2 regions of the Hydrogenophaga laconesensis genome follow, and region 2 is predicted to be linked to the other one. Evidence: predicted binding sites of a transcription regulator. Region 2 holds the regulator's gene; the other holds the start of a gene.
The links. Region 2 encodes HrcA, which represses chaperone genes, less so after heat shock. Its sites were predicted from a motif close to TTAGCACTCNNNNNNNNNGAGTGCTAA; they were not measured.
Positions count from the first base shown of each region.

Region 1: J2X09_RS10685 (co-chaperone GroES) is a predicted target of HrcA. The motif match lies at 3,561-3,587, and genes of this name have one in related genera.

Region 1 is NZ_JAVDWE010000005.1:88,960-96,609, reverse strand. It holds gene J2X09_RS10705 (PAS domain-containing sensor histidine kinase) at 1-235, shown strand, start outside; gene J2X09_RS10700 (SDR family oxidoreductase) at 258-1,055, shown strand; gene J2X09_RS10695 (NADPH-dependent FMN reductase) at 1,075-1,626, opposite strand; gene J2X09_RS10690 (sensor domain-containing diguanylate cyclase) at 1,696-3,390, opposite strand; gene J2X09_RS10685 (co-chaperone GroES) at 3,685-3,975, shown strand; gene groL (chaperonin GroEL) at 4,019-5,665, shown strand; gene mnmC2 (tRNA (5-methylaminomethyl-2-thiouridine)(34)-methyltransferase MnmC2) at 5,758-6,534, shown strand; gene tal (transaldolase) at 6,503-7,450, opposite strand; gene J2X09_RS10665 (MurR/RpiR family transcriptional regulator) at 7,521-7,650, shown strand, end outside.
Region 2 is NZ_JAVDWE010000007.1:237,718-245,367, forward strand. It holds gene J2X09_RS14420 (dynamin family protein) at 1-1,679, shown strand, start outside; gene mutY (A/G-specific adenine glycosylase) at 1,676-2,791, shown strand; gene rapZ (RNase adapter RapZ) at 2,770-3,708, opposite strand; gene recN (DNA repair protein RecN) at 3,710-5,353, opposite strand; gene J2X09_RS14440 (NAD kinase) at 5,413-6,321, opposite strand; gene hrcA (heat-inducible transcriptional repressor HrcA) at 6,422-7,441, shown strand; tRNA gene J2X09_RS14450 (tRNA-Ile) at 7,465-7,541, shown strand.

The DNA.
Region 1 (7,650 bases), on a different contig from region 2:
GGAGAAGGCGCACAACCTGTTTGTCATGTTCCAGCGGCAACACCATTCGATGGACTTCGAGGGCACGGGCACGGGCCTGGCGCTGTCGCAAAGGATCATCGAACGCCATGGTGGGCGCATCTGGGCCGAGACCACGCCGGGCGAAGGCTGCACCTTCTACTTCACCCTGCCCTTCGATGGCATGGAGCCTGAAATGGCCTTCCCGGAATCTTCGCTGGCCGCATTGCCCGTCTGAGGCGCACGCCGATAATGGGGCGGTGATCACCCCCGCCCCGCACTTTCCCCCCCTGTTCAACCTGCAGGGCCAGGTGGCCCTGGTCACGGGTGCCGGCCGTGGCCTCGGCCTGGCGATGGCCTGCGCCCTCGCCCAGCATGGCGCCACCGTGTGGATCAACGGCCGGGATGCCGATCAGCTGAACCGAGCAGCGGCGCATATCCAGCACGTGCACGGAACCGGCACAGGCTCCGCGCATGCCCTGCCCTTCGACGTGGCCGACGAGGCGGCCTCCAGCGCGGCCGTGGCGCGGGTACTGGCCGAAAGCGGCCGGCTGGACATCCTGATCAACAACGTGGGACAACGACGTCGCCAGTCGCTCGACGAGCTGCCTGCGAGCGCGCTGCGGGAACTGCTGGAAACCAATCTGGTATCGGCCTGGCATCTGTGCCGCGAAGCGGCACGCCCGATGCGCGCGAAGGGCTCGGGACGGATCATCAATGTCACCTCGATCGCGGGGCCGATCGCCCGGGCGGGTGATGCGGCCTACACCACGGGCAAAGGCGCGCTGGAAGCGCTCACGCGCGCCCTGGCCGCCGAACTCGGTCCGCAAGGCATCAACGTCAATGCCATCGCGCCCGGCTATTTCGCCACCGACACCAACGCGGCCATGGTCGACGATGCCTCCACCGCTGAATGGCTGTCTCAGCGCAGTTCACTGGGCAGGTGGGGGCAGCCCACCGAAATCGGTGGGGCAGCGGTCTTCCTGGCCTCAGCTGCCGCGAGTTACGTGACGGGCCAGGTGCTGGTGGTCGACGGCGGCTACCTGGCGCATTTCTGAGCGGGCCACGCCGCCAGAATCAACTGACGTGCCGGCGCACCCAGGCCTCGTAGGCGGACAACCACTTCTGGACGAACTCCCGGCTGTCGGCCCCGATAGCTCCGTCCTTGTCAAACAGCCCCTCCTTGGCCTGCAGGAAGGCCTCGGGCTGGCCCAGGGTGGGCATGTCCAGATAAGCCAGGATGTTTCGCAGGTGCTGCTGGGCCAGCGACGTACCGATTGCCCCGACCGACACGCCGATCACCCCCGCCGGCTTGCCCGCCCAGGCGCTCTTGCCATACGGGCGCGAGGCATGGTCGATCGCATTCTTCAGCACGCCTGGAATCGACCGGTTGTACTCTGCCGTCACGAAGATGAGGCCTTGCGAGGCCTGGATCTCGGTCTTCAGCCGATGCACCTGGGGCGCCGGGTCGGCATCGTCGTCCTGGTTGTACAGCGGCAGGTCGCCGATCTCGAGCTGCTTGAATGTGAAGTCGCGGGATGCGAGCTTGCCGAGGGCGTTCGCCAGCTGGCGGTTGAAGGAGTCGCGACGCAGGCTGCCGACGATGACGCCGATCTGGAATCCACTCATGTCAAATCCTCTCCGAAGGGTGATGGAACAAGGGATGAACGGGACAGCCTACAGGTTCGGCACAGACACTCAGGCCGGTGTGGGTACCGCAGGACGGCCGGGCAGGTGCAGCACCACCTTGCGCGGCTCGCCGGCCATCTGGTCCAGCGCCTGGCCGAGACGCGAGAGCAAGGGCTCAACCTCCACCTCGCCGGTGCCTTCGGGCAATGACATGGAGACCAGCCGGAAACGCAACGACAGGCCCGCCGGCAGCGAGGGCACCTGTTCCAGTCCCTTGGCCACGATGTGCTGCGCCAGCAACACGAGCCCGTCGGCAGGCAATGGGCCTTCCATCAGGATGGCAAAGCGTGCATCGGCCACGCGGCAGACCGTGTCCACATCCCGCGCCACGTGCGACAACCGCGAGGCGGCCACCACCAGCGCCCGGTCGGCAACCTCCCGACCTTCGCGCGAGACGATATCCGCGTGGTTGACGAGTTCGACCAGCATCAGGCCGCACCGGTGGCCATAGCGGCGGGCACGGCGCACCGCGTCGTGCAGGCGCAGGAACAACACCGGCGCGATGGTCAGGCCCGTCAGCGGGTCGGTGCTCTCGATCGCGCGGAGGCGGGCGTGGTTCTCGTTGAACTCCTTGGCCCGCCGATGCAGGATGTACAGCAACAGGGGAATCTCGATCGCCGAGCCGATGAGCACCGCGTACTGCGTGGCCCAGCTGTCGGGCAGCACGCCGGCAGCGCGCAGCGCGGGGAAGGGGTAGCTCAGATGGACCGGCAGAAACCCCAGCGCGAGCCATCCTCCGTACTTCTCACCCAGGCGCCAGGTCCAGATGCACAGCGCGAAACTGAGCAGCACCGACAGCAGGCCATACAGGTTGAGCACCAGAAAGACCTCGCGGTTCTGCAACAGCAGGTAGAAGACCGGGAACAGCAAACCAAACAGCGACCAGGCGATCACGAAGCGGTCCACCCGGCTGTGGTGTCTCGAGACCGCGCAAGCCTCCCGCACGAACCAGATGCCCGACGCGGTCAGCCACAGCATGAAGATGGCGGGCGCCGCGTCGTTCCACCAGGCCCAGTCCCGCCAGAAGAACACCCCGCCCACACCGGTGAAGGCCGCCTGGAAACCCAGCATGGCGGCGACATAGCAGCAGTAGGCGATGAAGGCGCGGTCCCCGTACAGGCGCGCATGCACCCAGCCCCAGAACAGCACGAGCAGGCCGAACCCCAGGTATCCGCCAACGAGCAGGAAAGTCCAGTAGCGCGTTGCCTGCAGCGTGTTTTCGTCCAGCAGCAGCAGGCGCGGGCTCAAGGAGGCAGGGCGGTTCTCCAGACGCAGCCACACCGGGCCCGCCGTCGCGGCCGGGAGTGCGAAGACCGGCGTCTGGTCCGGGTGGCTCCAATGCGACACCGGCAGGTGATCGCCCGCCTGCTGCGCAACCCACCGACCATCGGGCCCTGTGGCATGGAACGCCACCCGGTTGGTGAAGGCGGCCGCGCTCAGGGCGAGGTACCAGCGCCGCCCGGCATCCAGCGCCGGCAAATCCACACGGATCCACAAGGCGGCTCGATCGAGATCAAAGGAGCGGTAGCGCTCCATCGGCTGGAAGTCATCGGCCGGCCGCGCCATCGCCTCCTCCAAGGACGCCGTGCCGGTGGTGTCGACCCAGAAATGGGTGTGCAGCGTGACGTCCGTGCCAGACGCTTCGGCCCTGGCCGTACCCGCGGCCGTGGTCAGGCCAAGCCCCAGCAGCAGGACGGCATGCATCGCCAGACAACGCAGGAGGGAACCACGAGGCAGCGAAATGAGACGAGAGCGGCGCATCCCGGTATCGTAAATGTTTGTGACAACGCCTTCATGAACGGAGCAGCACCCTGTGCACGTGAACCAGAAATAAACCGGCCCGAACTTGAAATGGAGGGGCGGCGCCCTTATGATTAGCACTCGCTGGCGATGAGTGCTAACACCCGTCGCCATGTCGATCAGCGGTTTCTGCCCGCCCTCTGGCTGGCTTCCGCCGTTCTGAACACATCCCAATCCGTTCCATATCCAGGAGATGCAATGAACCTTCGTCCTCTCGCCGATCGCGTGATCGTCAAGCGCATTGACAGCGAAACCAAGACCGCCTCCGGCATCGTCATCCCCGACGCCGCCGCCGAAAAACCCGACCAAGGCGAAGTCCTGGCGGTCGGTCCCGGCAAGAAAAACGACAAAGGCGAACTGTCCGCGATGAACGTCAAGGTCGGTGACCGCGTTCTGTTCGGCAAGTACAGCGGCCAGACCGTCAAGGTCGCTGGCGACGAACTGCTGGTCATGAAGGAAGACGACCTGTTCGCGGTCGTCGAAAAGTAAGCCTTCGCTCACTCATCACCATTTACTGAATCGGAGAAATCACATGGCAGCAAAAGACGTCATTTTCGGCGGCGAAGCCCGCGCACGCATGGTTGAAGGCGTGAACATCCTGGCCAACGCGGTCAAGGTCACCCTGGGCCCCAAGGGCCGCAACGTGGTGCTCGAGCGCTCCTTCGGCGCCCCCACCGTGACCAAGGACGGTGTGTCCGTGGCCAAGGAAATCGAACTCAAGGACAAGCTCCAGAACATGGGCGCCCAGATGGTCAAGGAAGTCGCTTCCAAGACCTCGGACAACGCCGGTGACGGCACCACCACCGCCACCGTGCTGGCCCAGGCCATCGTGCGCGAAGGCATGAAGTACGTGGCCGCCGGCATGAACCCGATGGACCTCAAGCGCGGTATCGACAAGGCAGTGGAAGCCCTGATCGCCGAGCTGAAGAAGGCCTCCAAGGCCACCACCACCAGCAAGGAAATCGCCCAGGTCGGTTCGATCTCCGCCAACAGCGACTCCTCCATCGGCGAAATCATCGCCAACGCGATGGACAAGGTCGGCAAGGAAGGCGTGATCACCGTGGAAGACGGCAAGTCGCTGCAGAACGAGCTCGACGTGGTCGAGGGCATGCAGTTCGACCGCGGCTACCTGTCGCCCTACTTCATCAACAACCCCGAAAAGCAATCGGCCCTGCTGGACAACCCCTTCGTGCTGCTGTACGACAAGAAGGTGTCCAACATCCGTGACCTGCTGCCCACGCTGGAGCAAGTCGCCAAGGCCGGCCGCCCGCTGCTGATCATTGCCGAAGACGTCGAAGGCGAAGCCCTGGCCACGCTGGTGGTCAACACCATCCGCGGCATCCTGAAGGTCGTGGCCGTGAAGGCACCTGGCTTCGGCGACCGCCGCAAGGCCATGCTGGAAGACATCGCCATCCTGACCGGCGGCAAGGTCATCGCTGAAGAAGTGGGCCTGACGCTCGAGAAGGTGACCCTGGCCGACCTGGGCCAGGCCAAGCGCGTGGAAATCGGCAAGGAAAACACCACCATCATCGACGGCGCCGGCGCCGCCGCTGACATCGAAGCCCGCGTGAAGCAAGTGCGCGTGCAGATCGAAGAAGCCACCAGCGACTACGACCGCGAGAAGCTGCAGGAGCGCGTCGCCAAGCTGGCTGGCGGCGTGGCCGTGATCAAGGTCGGTGCCGCCACCGAAGTCGAGATGAAGGAAAAGAAGGCCCGCGTGGAAGACGCCCTGCACGCCACCCGCGCTGCAGTGGAAGAAGGCATCGTAGCTGGTGGTGGCGTGGCGCTGCTGCGTGCCCGTCAGGCCGCTGGCGCCATCAAGGGTGACAACGCCGACCAGGACGCCGGTATCAAGCTGGTGCTCAAGGCCATCGAAGCGCCCCTGCGCGAGATCGTGGCCAACGCCGGTGGCGAACCGTCGGTGGTGGTCAATGCCATCCTGGCTGGCAAGGGCAACTACGGCTTCAACGCGGCCAACGACACCTACGGCGACATGATCGAAATGGGTATCCTGGACCCGACGAAGGTGACCCGCACCGCTCTGCTGAACGCCGCCTCCGTGGCTTCGCTGATGCTGACGACCGAAGCCATGGTCGCCGAAGCGCCGAAGGAAGATGCACCGGCCATGCCGGGCGGCGGCATGGGCGACATGGGTGGCATGGGCGGCATGGGCATGTAATCAGCCCGTGAGCGCCACTGCGGCAACCGCTGCCGCAGGCCTCTCTGCAAAACCCCGCGATATCCTCGCGGGGTTTTCTTTTTGTGCTGCCCATGCCCGATACCGCTCACGCGCCTCCCATTCCCGTCACCGGGCCTGTGGCCTGGGACGACGACGGCATGCCGTACAGCCCACGCTTCGGCGAGCGATACCGCAGTGCGGGCACCGAACGCCAGGGTGGCTGGGCGCAGGCCCGGCACGTGTTCCTGGCGGGGTGTGCCCTCACCACCCCCGACGGCGAACGCCTGACCGAGCCGGCGTGGCGCAACGCCTGTGAATGGCGCATGCTGGAGAACGGCTTCGGTCTCGGGTTGAACTTCCTCGCCACCTGGTATGCCTGGCGACAGGACCCGCAGCGCCCGGCCCGCCTGGTGTACGAGGGCACGGAGGCCTGGCCCCCCTCAGCCGAGGACGTCAGGCGCAGTGCAGCCCCATTCGAGCAGCTAGCCCCCATGGCCGACACCCTCGCCGACGCATGGGAACATCTGCTTCAAGGTGAGGAATACTGTTTCGACGCGGGCCATGTGGTGCTTCGCCTGCATGGAGGCGACGCCATCGGTGCCTTGCGGCGTGTGCCGCCCGGCGTGGACAGCGTATTTCTCGATGGTTTCAACCCCAAGCTCAACCCGGACATGTGGTCCCGCGAACTGCTGGAGGTGATCGGCACGTTGGCGCGGCCTGGTACCCGGGTCGCCACCTGGTGCGTGCTGCGCGCCGTGCGCGACGGTCTGAAGGCCTCAGGCTTCACCGTCCGCCGACGCGAAGGCTTGCCACCCAAGTGGCATTGCCTGACCGCGGTCAGGCTGCCTTCATCAGACCTTCCAGCTTGATCGTGTCCGCCACGAAGGCGCGAATGCCTTCGGCCAGCTTTTCGGTGGCCATGGCGTCTTCGTTCAAGGCGAACCGGAAACTGGCCTCGTCGTGCGTCACGAACGGAATGTCCAGGGTCTTGGCGGTGGTGGCGTCGAGCGCCTTCGTCAGCGGCGCCTCGCTGGCCGCCAGCTGGGCCAGCAGATCCGGGCTGATGGTGAGCAGATCGCAACCTGCCAGCGCCGTGATCTGCCCCACGTTGCGGAAGCTGGCGCCCATCACCTCGGTGGCCACGCCGTGCTTCTTGTAGAACTCGAAGATGCTGCGCACCGACCGCACACCCGGGTCGTTCGAGCCCGCCATGGCCGCCTCGTCCCAACCCGCCCCGGCGGTCTTCTTGTACCAGTCGTAGATGCGCCCCACAAAAGGCGAGATCAGTTGCACACGCGCCTGGCCGCAAGCCACGGCCTGCGCGAACGAGAACAGCAGCGTGAGGTTGGTATGGATGCCCTCCTGTTCCAGCCGGGCCGCGGCCTGAATGCCTTCCCAGGTGGACGCGATCTTGATCAGCACGCGGTCCACGTGCACGCCTTCGCCCTGGTAAAGATCGATGATCCGGCGCGCGCGATCCACGGTGGCCTCGGTGTCGAAGCTCAGGCGGGCATCCACCTCGGTGGAGACGCGGCCGGGAATCAGGCGAAGGATCTCGCAACCAAAACGGACCAGCAAGCGGTTCATCACCTCGTCCAGACCTTGCGCACCATGCCGGGCGACAGCGTCTTTCAGCAGATGTGCGTATTCAGGTTTCTGAACCGCCTTGAGGATGAGCGACGGATTCGTCGTTGCATCCTGGGGGGCGTAGGCGGCAATCTGGTTGAAATCACCCGTGTCGGCCACGACCGTGGTGAGCTGTTTGAGGGCATCGAGTTGGTTCATGAGCGAATTATGGGCCCGTCCTGGTAATAAAATTTCACCATTCGCACAACCGATGTAACGATCGCACACCATGCTCGACCGGATCAAAGCCTCCCTGCCTTCGCTGGCACCCGCCGAGCAACGCGTGGCCAGGCTGGTGCTGCTCGACCCGCGCACCTTCGCCAGCCTGCCCGTGACCGAGCTGGCCGACCGCGCCCACG
Region 2 (7,650 bases):
CGACGATGTGCCCGACCGAGTTGGGCTATGACGCGGAAGTGCCGCCCTGCCTGCGCCTGTTGCCCATCGAGACCAGGCTGCAGCCGCAATCGTTGCTGGACTGGCGCAACGCATTGGACAAGTGGGAGCGCGTCGACCTGGATGTGAACGACCCCAGGCAGTTGGCCCGGGCCATCCAGAAGGTGGCCGAAGTGCGCCGCGTGACGCAATCGGAAGCCGCTGCGCTCGGCTTCTGGCATGAGGAAGTGCCGGAGGACAACCCATTGCCGGGCGCCGATGGCCTGATCGAAGTGCCGAAGTGGCGGCACGCCCTGATCAACATGGCCCACCCCTTGCTCAAGCAAGGTCTGGTGATCCTGGACACCCCCGGCCTGAACGCGATTGGTGCGGAGCCTGAACTCACCGTGAGCCTGCTGCCGCAGGCGCACGCGGTCGTGTTCATCCTGGCGGCGGACACCGGCGTGACCAAGTCCGACCTCACGATCTGGCGCCAGCATCTGGCGGTGCTGGGCGAGGGGCGCGAATCGCGTCTCGTGGTGCTCAACAAGATTGACACCATGTGGGACGCGTTGAGTTCGCCCGAGCAGGTGCAGTTGCAGATCGCGTCGCAGCGCACCGACTCTGCTGAAATCCTGGGCATGTCTCCGAGCCAGGTGCTGGCTGTGTCGGCCCAGAAGGGCCTGCTCGCCAAGGTGCATCGCGACAAGAAACTGCTGGCTGCCAGCAACCTCATGGAACTGGAAACCGCGCTGGGCGTCGACCTGCTCGGCCAGCGTCGCCAGATCCTGGGCGCGGCGGTGGCCAAAGGCATCCAGGCCTTGCGCACGGAGACGGGGCGCATGGTGCACACCCGAGCGCGCGATCTCGTGGAGCAGATTCAGGAACTCGAGGGTCTGCGCGGCAAGAACGCCGGGGTGATCAAGCAGATGCGTCTGCGCATCGAGCAGGAACAGGCCGACTTCGATGCGAGTGGCGCCAAGATCCAGGCCGTGCGCTCGGTGCATCTGCGATTGCTCAAGGACCTTTTTGCCATGCTCAGTTCCTCGCACCTCAAGGCCGAGGTGGCGACCCTCGGCAAGGCCCTGAAGCAGCCGGGTATCAAGCTCGGCGTGCGTCGCGCGTACGACCACACCTTCGACCGTCTGCGTGCGGACATGAGCAAGGCGGACCGCATGGCGGGTGACATCCAGTCGATGCTGGAAGGCAGTTTCAAGAACCTCAATGCCGAGTACGGCTTTTCGCTCCAGGCACCCAGCCCGCCACGGCTGGCCCAGTATCTGAAGGATCTCGATCTGATCGAGAAAAGCCACCTGCAGTACCTCAGCCTGGGCAACGCGTTGCGACTGGCCCAGCCCGAGTTCGCGGAGCGGCTTGCGCGTGCGCTCATGAGCCGGTTGCGCGTGGTGTACGACACAGCGGTCAACGAGGTGGAACTCTGGAACAAGTCGGCTGCCGCCCAGCTCGATGCCCAGCTGCGCGAACGTCGCCGCAACTTCAGCCGCCGGATCGAGGCCGTCTCGCGCATCCAGCAGGCCGCTGGCGGGCTGGATGAACGCATCCGCGAGTTGCAGGAGCACCAGTCCGAGCTGAATCAGCTGGAGTCCAAGCTGGCGGAACTGACGGACCACCTGCTGGCTGCGCCCGAAGAAGAGCCATCCGACGAAGCTCTGGTGGCATGAGCCGAACTGCCGGCTCGCAGGCACCGACGGGGTGGGGGTTGCCCATCGCATTCGCTTCCCTGCTCATCGAATGGCAGCGCCATTCGGGGCGCAGCGGCCTGCCCTGGCAGCTCACGCGTGAACCGTACCGCGTGTGGCTGTCCGAGGTCATGCTGCAGCAGACCCAGGTCAGCACGGTGCTCTCCTATTACCCTCGTTTCCTGGCGCGGTTTCCGGACGTCCGCACATTGGCGGCGGCATCGCCAGACGACGTGATGGCGCTGTGGAGTGGTCTGGGTTACTACAGCCGCGCGCGCAACCTGCACCGATGTGCGCAGGTGGTGGTGAACGAACACGGCGGCGCTTTCCCCACGACGGCAGCCCAACTGGAAACGTTGCCAGGCATCGGTGCGTCCACCGCCGCGGCGATAGCGGCCTTCTGCCATGGTGAGCGCATCTCCATCCTGGATGGCAATGTGCGCCGGGTGTTGTCCCGGTTGTTGGCGTTCGAGGGCGATCTGGCGCAGGCCGGCCCGCAACGCGAACTCTGGAGGCTGGCGCAGGCGTTGTTGCCGGTCGCACCCGAGCGCGATGACATGACCGCCTACACGCAGGGATTGATGGATCTGGGTGCGACGGTGTGCCTACGTTCCAAACCCCTCTGTGGCCGATGCCCCGTGCGTGCCGAGTGCCGGGCTCACGCGGCCAACGAGACGCAGCGCTTTCCGGTGAAGACCCGCCGTCTGCAACGCCGCTTCGAAAACTGGTGGTTGCTGCTGGTGCGCCACGTTGGTGGGGATGGGCAGGTGCGTTTCTGGCTGGCGCGCCGACCCGACAGCGGCATCTGGGCGGGTCTGTATTGCCCGCCGGTGTTCGCGGATGACAAAGCATTGCAGGCTGCGGTGCACTCAACGCTCGGCGGCGCGCTCCATGCTCTGGCGCCGGTGGCCCACAGCCTCACGCATCGCGAGCTTCGGTTGCATCCTTTGTTGCTCGATGTGCCTTCGGTCGCGACTGAGGACGGCTTGCCGCCAGGCCAGTGGGTATCGGTGCAAGCCTTGGCCGATCACGGCCTGCCGGCCCCTGTGCGCCAGATGCTCTCCGGCCTTGATCAGCCCGGCTCCACGGCCTGACCGGCTGGCCTTGGCCAGTTGTCATCCTCGCGGTGCCGCGCGCGAGTGAACCAGTCCGCCGCGAAGCTTCTGGCCAGCCGTTCCACGAGATAGACCGAGCGGTGCTGGCCACCGGTGCAGCCGATCGCCACCGTGACGTAGCTGCGGTGGTCGCGCAGCATCTGCGGCAGCCAGTGGCGCAGGAACGCGGTGATCTGCTCCTCCATCTGTGCCACTTCGGGCTGCGCGGCGAGGTAGGTGGCTACGGGCGCATCCAGCCCGCTCAGTGGCTTGAGTTCCGGCTCGTAGTGCGGGTTGGGTAGCATGCGGACGTCGAACATGAAGTCGGCGTCCATGGGGATGCCGCGCTTGAAGGCGAACGACTCGAAAACCAGCGTCAATGGTGCCTGGGTGGCGCCGAGCAGGTCCTTGATCTGGCTGCGCAGACGCGAGGGCCGTGTAAGGCTGGTGTCGAGAACCAGCGCCTGATCGCGCAATTCGGCCAGCAGTTCGCGCTCGTGTTCGATGGCGTCAGTCAGCGCACGGTGCTGGTCGTGGGCCTGCTTGAGCGAGAGCGGGTGCAGGCGTCGGGTTTCCGAAAAACGGCGCACCAGCGTTTCGGTGGTGGCATCCAGGAAAACCGTGGTGAGGTGCACGGGGCGGTTGGGGCGGCGTTGCAGCTGGGCGAGGCGCTTGGGCAGGCCAGGCAGTGAGGCTGCGCTGCGGACATCCATGGCGATTGCCACACGGGCCGCCTGGTTGCTTTGCTCCAGTTCGATGAAGGACTCGAGCAGCTCGGGCGGCAGGTTGTCCACGCAGTAGAAGCCCACGTCTTCCAAGGCAGTCAGCGCGACGGATTTGCCTGAGCCGGACATGCCGGTGATCAGGACAAGGTGGATGGAGGGACCTTCCTCTTGGGCCATCGTCGGATCGGGCATGTCAGGCGGCCAGCATTTCGCGGGCGTGCGCTAGCGAGATTTCAGATTGCTCACCACCGCCCAGCATGCGGGCGAGCTCGCGCACGCGCGCCTCGGTGGCAATCGGCTGCACGGTGCTCTGGGTCTGGCGACCGACCGCCTGCTTGCTCACCAGCAGATGCTGGTCGGCGCATGCGGCGACCTGCGGCAGGTGGGTCACGGCCAGCACCTGGCGGTCCTTGCCCAGCTGGCGCAGCAACTGGCCGACGGTATGGGCCACCGCACCGCCGATACCAGAGTCCACCTCGTCAAAGATGAGCGTGGGAGCTTGGCCAAGGCGGCTGGTGACCACCGAAATGGCCAACGCAATGCGGGAGAGTTCACCGCCCGATGCCACCTTGCCGACGGGTTTGGGCGTGGCGCCCGCATGCCCGGCCACCCGGAATTCGACCTGTTCGGCGCCATGTGCCTGGGGCTCATCCAGCGGCAGCAGCGCCACCTCAAAGACGCCCCCCTGCATGCCCAGGGTCTGCATACTGGCGGTCACCGCCTTGGACAGTTTGGGCGCTGCCTTCTGCCGTTCCTTTGTGATGACTTGCAGCGCGGAAGTGAAGATCTTCCACGCGGCGCGCTCCGCGCGCTGCAATGCCTCCAGGTCCAGCGCAGCGTCGACCTGGGCCAGTTCAGTCTTCCACTGCGCATGCACTTCGGCCAGATCTTCGGGTGTGCGGCGGTAGCGCCGGGCCAGCGACATCCAGAGCGAGAGTCGCTGGTCCAGCGCCTCCAGACTGGATGGGTCCTGTTCTGTATGGCGGCTGTATTGATGCAGGCTGTGTACGGTGTCCTGCACCTGAGCAAGCGCTGCCTCGAGTGCTTCGATGGCACTGGCGAATTGCGGCTCGATGTGCGCCTGTGCCTGCAGGGCCGCGGCGGCGCGGTGGAGCAGGGTGGCCGCATTCGCTTCGTCTTCATCCAGCGCGTTGAGCGCAGTCTGTGCGGCCTGGAGCAGGCCCTGGGCATTCGCCAGCCGGCTGTGCTGTGCGTTGAGGTCTTCCCATTCGCCGGCCTGCGGTGCGAGCTTGTCGAGCTCGGCGATCTGCCAGGACAGGCGCTCGCTTTCCTGTTGCAGCGTATTCTGCTTCTCGGTCGCGGCATCGAGTGCCTTGCGCTGCTGCCGCCATGCGGTCCACGCGCGGGTGGCTGGGCCGGTGTCGACGCCGGCATACGCATCAAGCAGGTCGCGCACAGCGTCGGCCCGTGTCAGGCTTTGCCAGGCATGCTGGCCATGGATGTCCACCAGACCGTCTGCCAGGGCTTTCAGCTGGGCCACAGTGGCGGCGATGCCATTGATCCAGGCGCGGCTGCGGCCCTCGGTATCCACTGTGCGGCGCAGCAGCAGCCCCTCCTCGGACGGGAAGCCCTGTTCCTCGAGCCAAGGCCCGAGGGAGGCGGGTGCGTCGAATTCTGCCGCGATGTCGCAGCGCGCTGCACCTTCGCGCACCACGCCGCTGTCTGAGCGCGCACCCAGGGCAAGCTGCAGCGCATCGATCAGGATGGATTTGCCGGCACCGGTTTCCCCGGTGAGGACGCCGAAACCGGAGCCCAGCTCCACTTCCAGGGACTGCACGATGACGAAGTCGCGCAAAACGATGCGTCTGAGGCTCATGGATGTGCGGGGCGCGGCGTTGGAGAAGAAAAGGACAAACCGCTATTTTGACCCGGCTTTCAGCTTCCTTCGTTCCAGTGCAGCTTTTTGCGCAAGGTGTCGAAGTAGGTCCACCCCACGGGGTGGAGCAGGCGCAGCGCATGTTCTGAACGGCGCACCACGATGCGGTCGCCGTGCAGCAGGCTGGTGAGGGACTGCATGTCGAAGTTGGCGCTGGCCTCCCGGCCGGAAACAATCTCCACCGCAATCTCGCTGTGAGAGGGAATCACCACGGGGCGGTTGGACAGTGTGTGCGGGGCAATGGGTACCATCACCCAGCCACCGATGCCCGGATGGAGAAGGGGACCACCTGCCGAAAGCGCGTAGGCCGTGGAACCGGTGGAGGTCGCGATGATGAGGCCATCTGCCCGCTGGTTGGCCACGAAATGCCCATCCACTTCCACGCGCAGCTCGATCATGCTGGCGGCACCACCGCGGTTCACCACCACATCGTTGAGCGCAGTGGCCTCGAACACACAGCGCCCATCGCGCCACACCGTGGCCGCCATCAGCGCACGGGCGTCTTCCTCGAACTCTCCGCGGAGAATGGGGCGCAGCTTGTCCTGGTAACCGTCAAAGGGGATGTCGGTGATGAAGCCCAGGCGTCCCTGGTTGATGCCCACCAGCGGCACGCCATAGCGTGCGAGCTGGCGCCCGATGCCCAACATCGTGCCGTCACCACCCACGACCAGGGCGAGGTCGCAGGCCTCGCCCATCGCAGGCACGTCCAGCGCCGGATATGGCAGCCCGGTGTTGGCGGCGGTGTCCTTGTCCAGGGACACGTCACAACCTTCGCCATGCAGGAAGTGGGCAATCTCGTCAACCGCGTTGCGGGCGCCAGGGGCCTGGTATTTGCCCACAATGACGACATGCGCGAAGCGCAGGGGCCGGTTCCAGCGGGCGGTCGTCGGCCGTGTGTCGATTGGCATGGTCATGCGGAAATTACAACACAGCTCAACTGTGCAGGAATGGCATAAAACCCTGTGTGCTCGCGGTGCTGCCGGGCGCGTCCTTACTTAGAATGAAGCCATGTTGGATGACCGCGCCAAGTTGCTGCTCAAGGCCCTCGTCGAGCGATACATCGCCGACGGCCAGCCCGTGGGTTCACGCACCCTGGCCCGGGCCGCAGGTCTGGAGTTGTCGCCAGCCACGATCCGCAACGTGATGAGCGACCTCGAGGAGCTCGGCCTCATTGCCAGCCCACACACGTCCGCCGGCCGCATTCCGACGGCCCGCGGTTACCGGTTGTTCGTCGACACCATGCTTACCGTGCGACGTGAGAGCCTGTCGGCGATGAACGAGATGGCTTCTCCCGGGATCGAGGCAGGACAGCCGCACCGCGTGATCAGCACCGCCGCTCAGATGCTGTCCAACCTTTCTCAGTTCGTGGGGGTGGTGGTGGCACCGCGCCGTGCCTCGGTGTTTCGGCACATCGAATTCCTGAGCCTGTCCGAGCGGCGTGTACTGGTGATCATCGTCTCGCCTGAAGGTGATGTGCAGAACCGCATCATCCACACGCAGGTGAGCTTCACCCAGCCCCAGTTGCTGGAGGCCGCCAATTTCCTCAACGCCCATTACGCGGGACTCACCATGGAGGCCGTGCGCGAACGGCTCAAGACCGAGGTCGAGGCCTTGCGTGGTGAGATCGCCGACCTGATGAAAGCGGCGGTGGAGATTGGTGCCGACCCCAACCAGGCTCAGGATGAGGTGGTTGTGTCGGGGGAGCGCAACCTGCTGTCCGTCAGCGAATTTTCCAGCGATATGGGCAATCTGCGCCGCATGTTCGATCTGTTCGAGCAGAAGACCCAGCTCATCCGTCTGCTGGATGTCTCCGCGCAGGCCGACGGTGTGCGGATCTACATCGGTGGCGAAAGCCAGGTTGTGCCCTACGAAGACCTGTCGGTCGTCACAGCTCCCTACGAGGTGGACGGCCAGGTCGTGGGCACGCTGGGTGTGATCGGCCCCCAGCGCATGTCGTACGAGCGCATGATCCAGATCGTTGACGTCACGGCCAAACTGGTTGGAAACGCCCTCAGCCATCACAAGTAGGGCCCTCTACAATCGCGTGCTTCGGGCCGTTAGCTCAGTTGGTTAGAGCAGAGGACTCATAATCCTGTGGCGCCTGCCAGGGCCTAAATCCTGGGGCCCCTTTATTCATCGAGGTTGGCAAGCGATTGGTGTGTCACCATCAGCCTCCGAAAAGTGCCCAAAGGTACAAATTCGGTACAGTGCTAAGAGACGACCCATCAAGAGCCTCG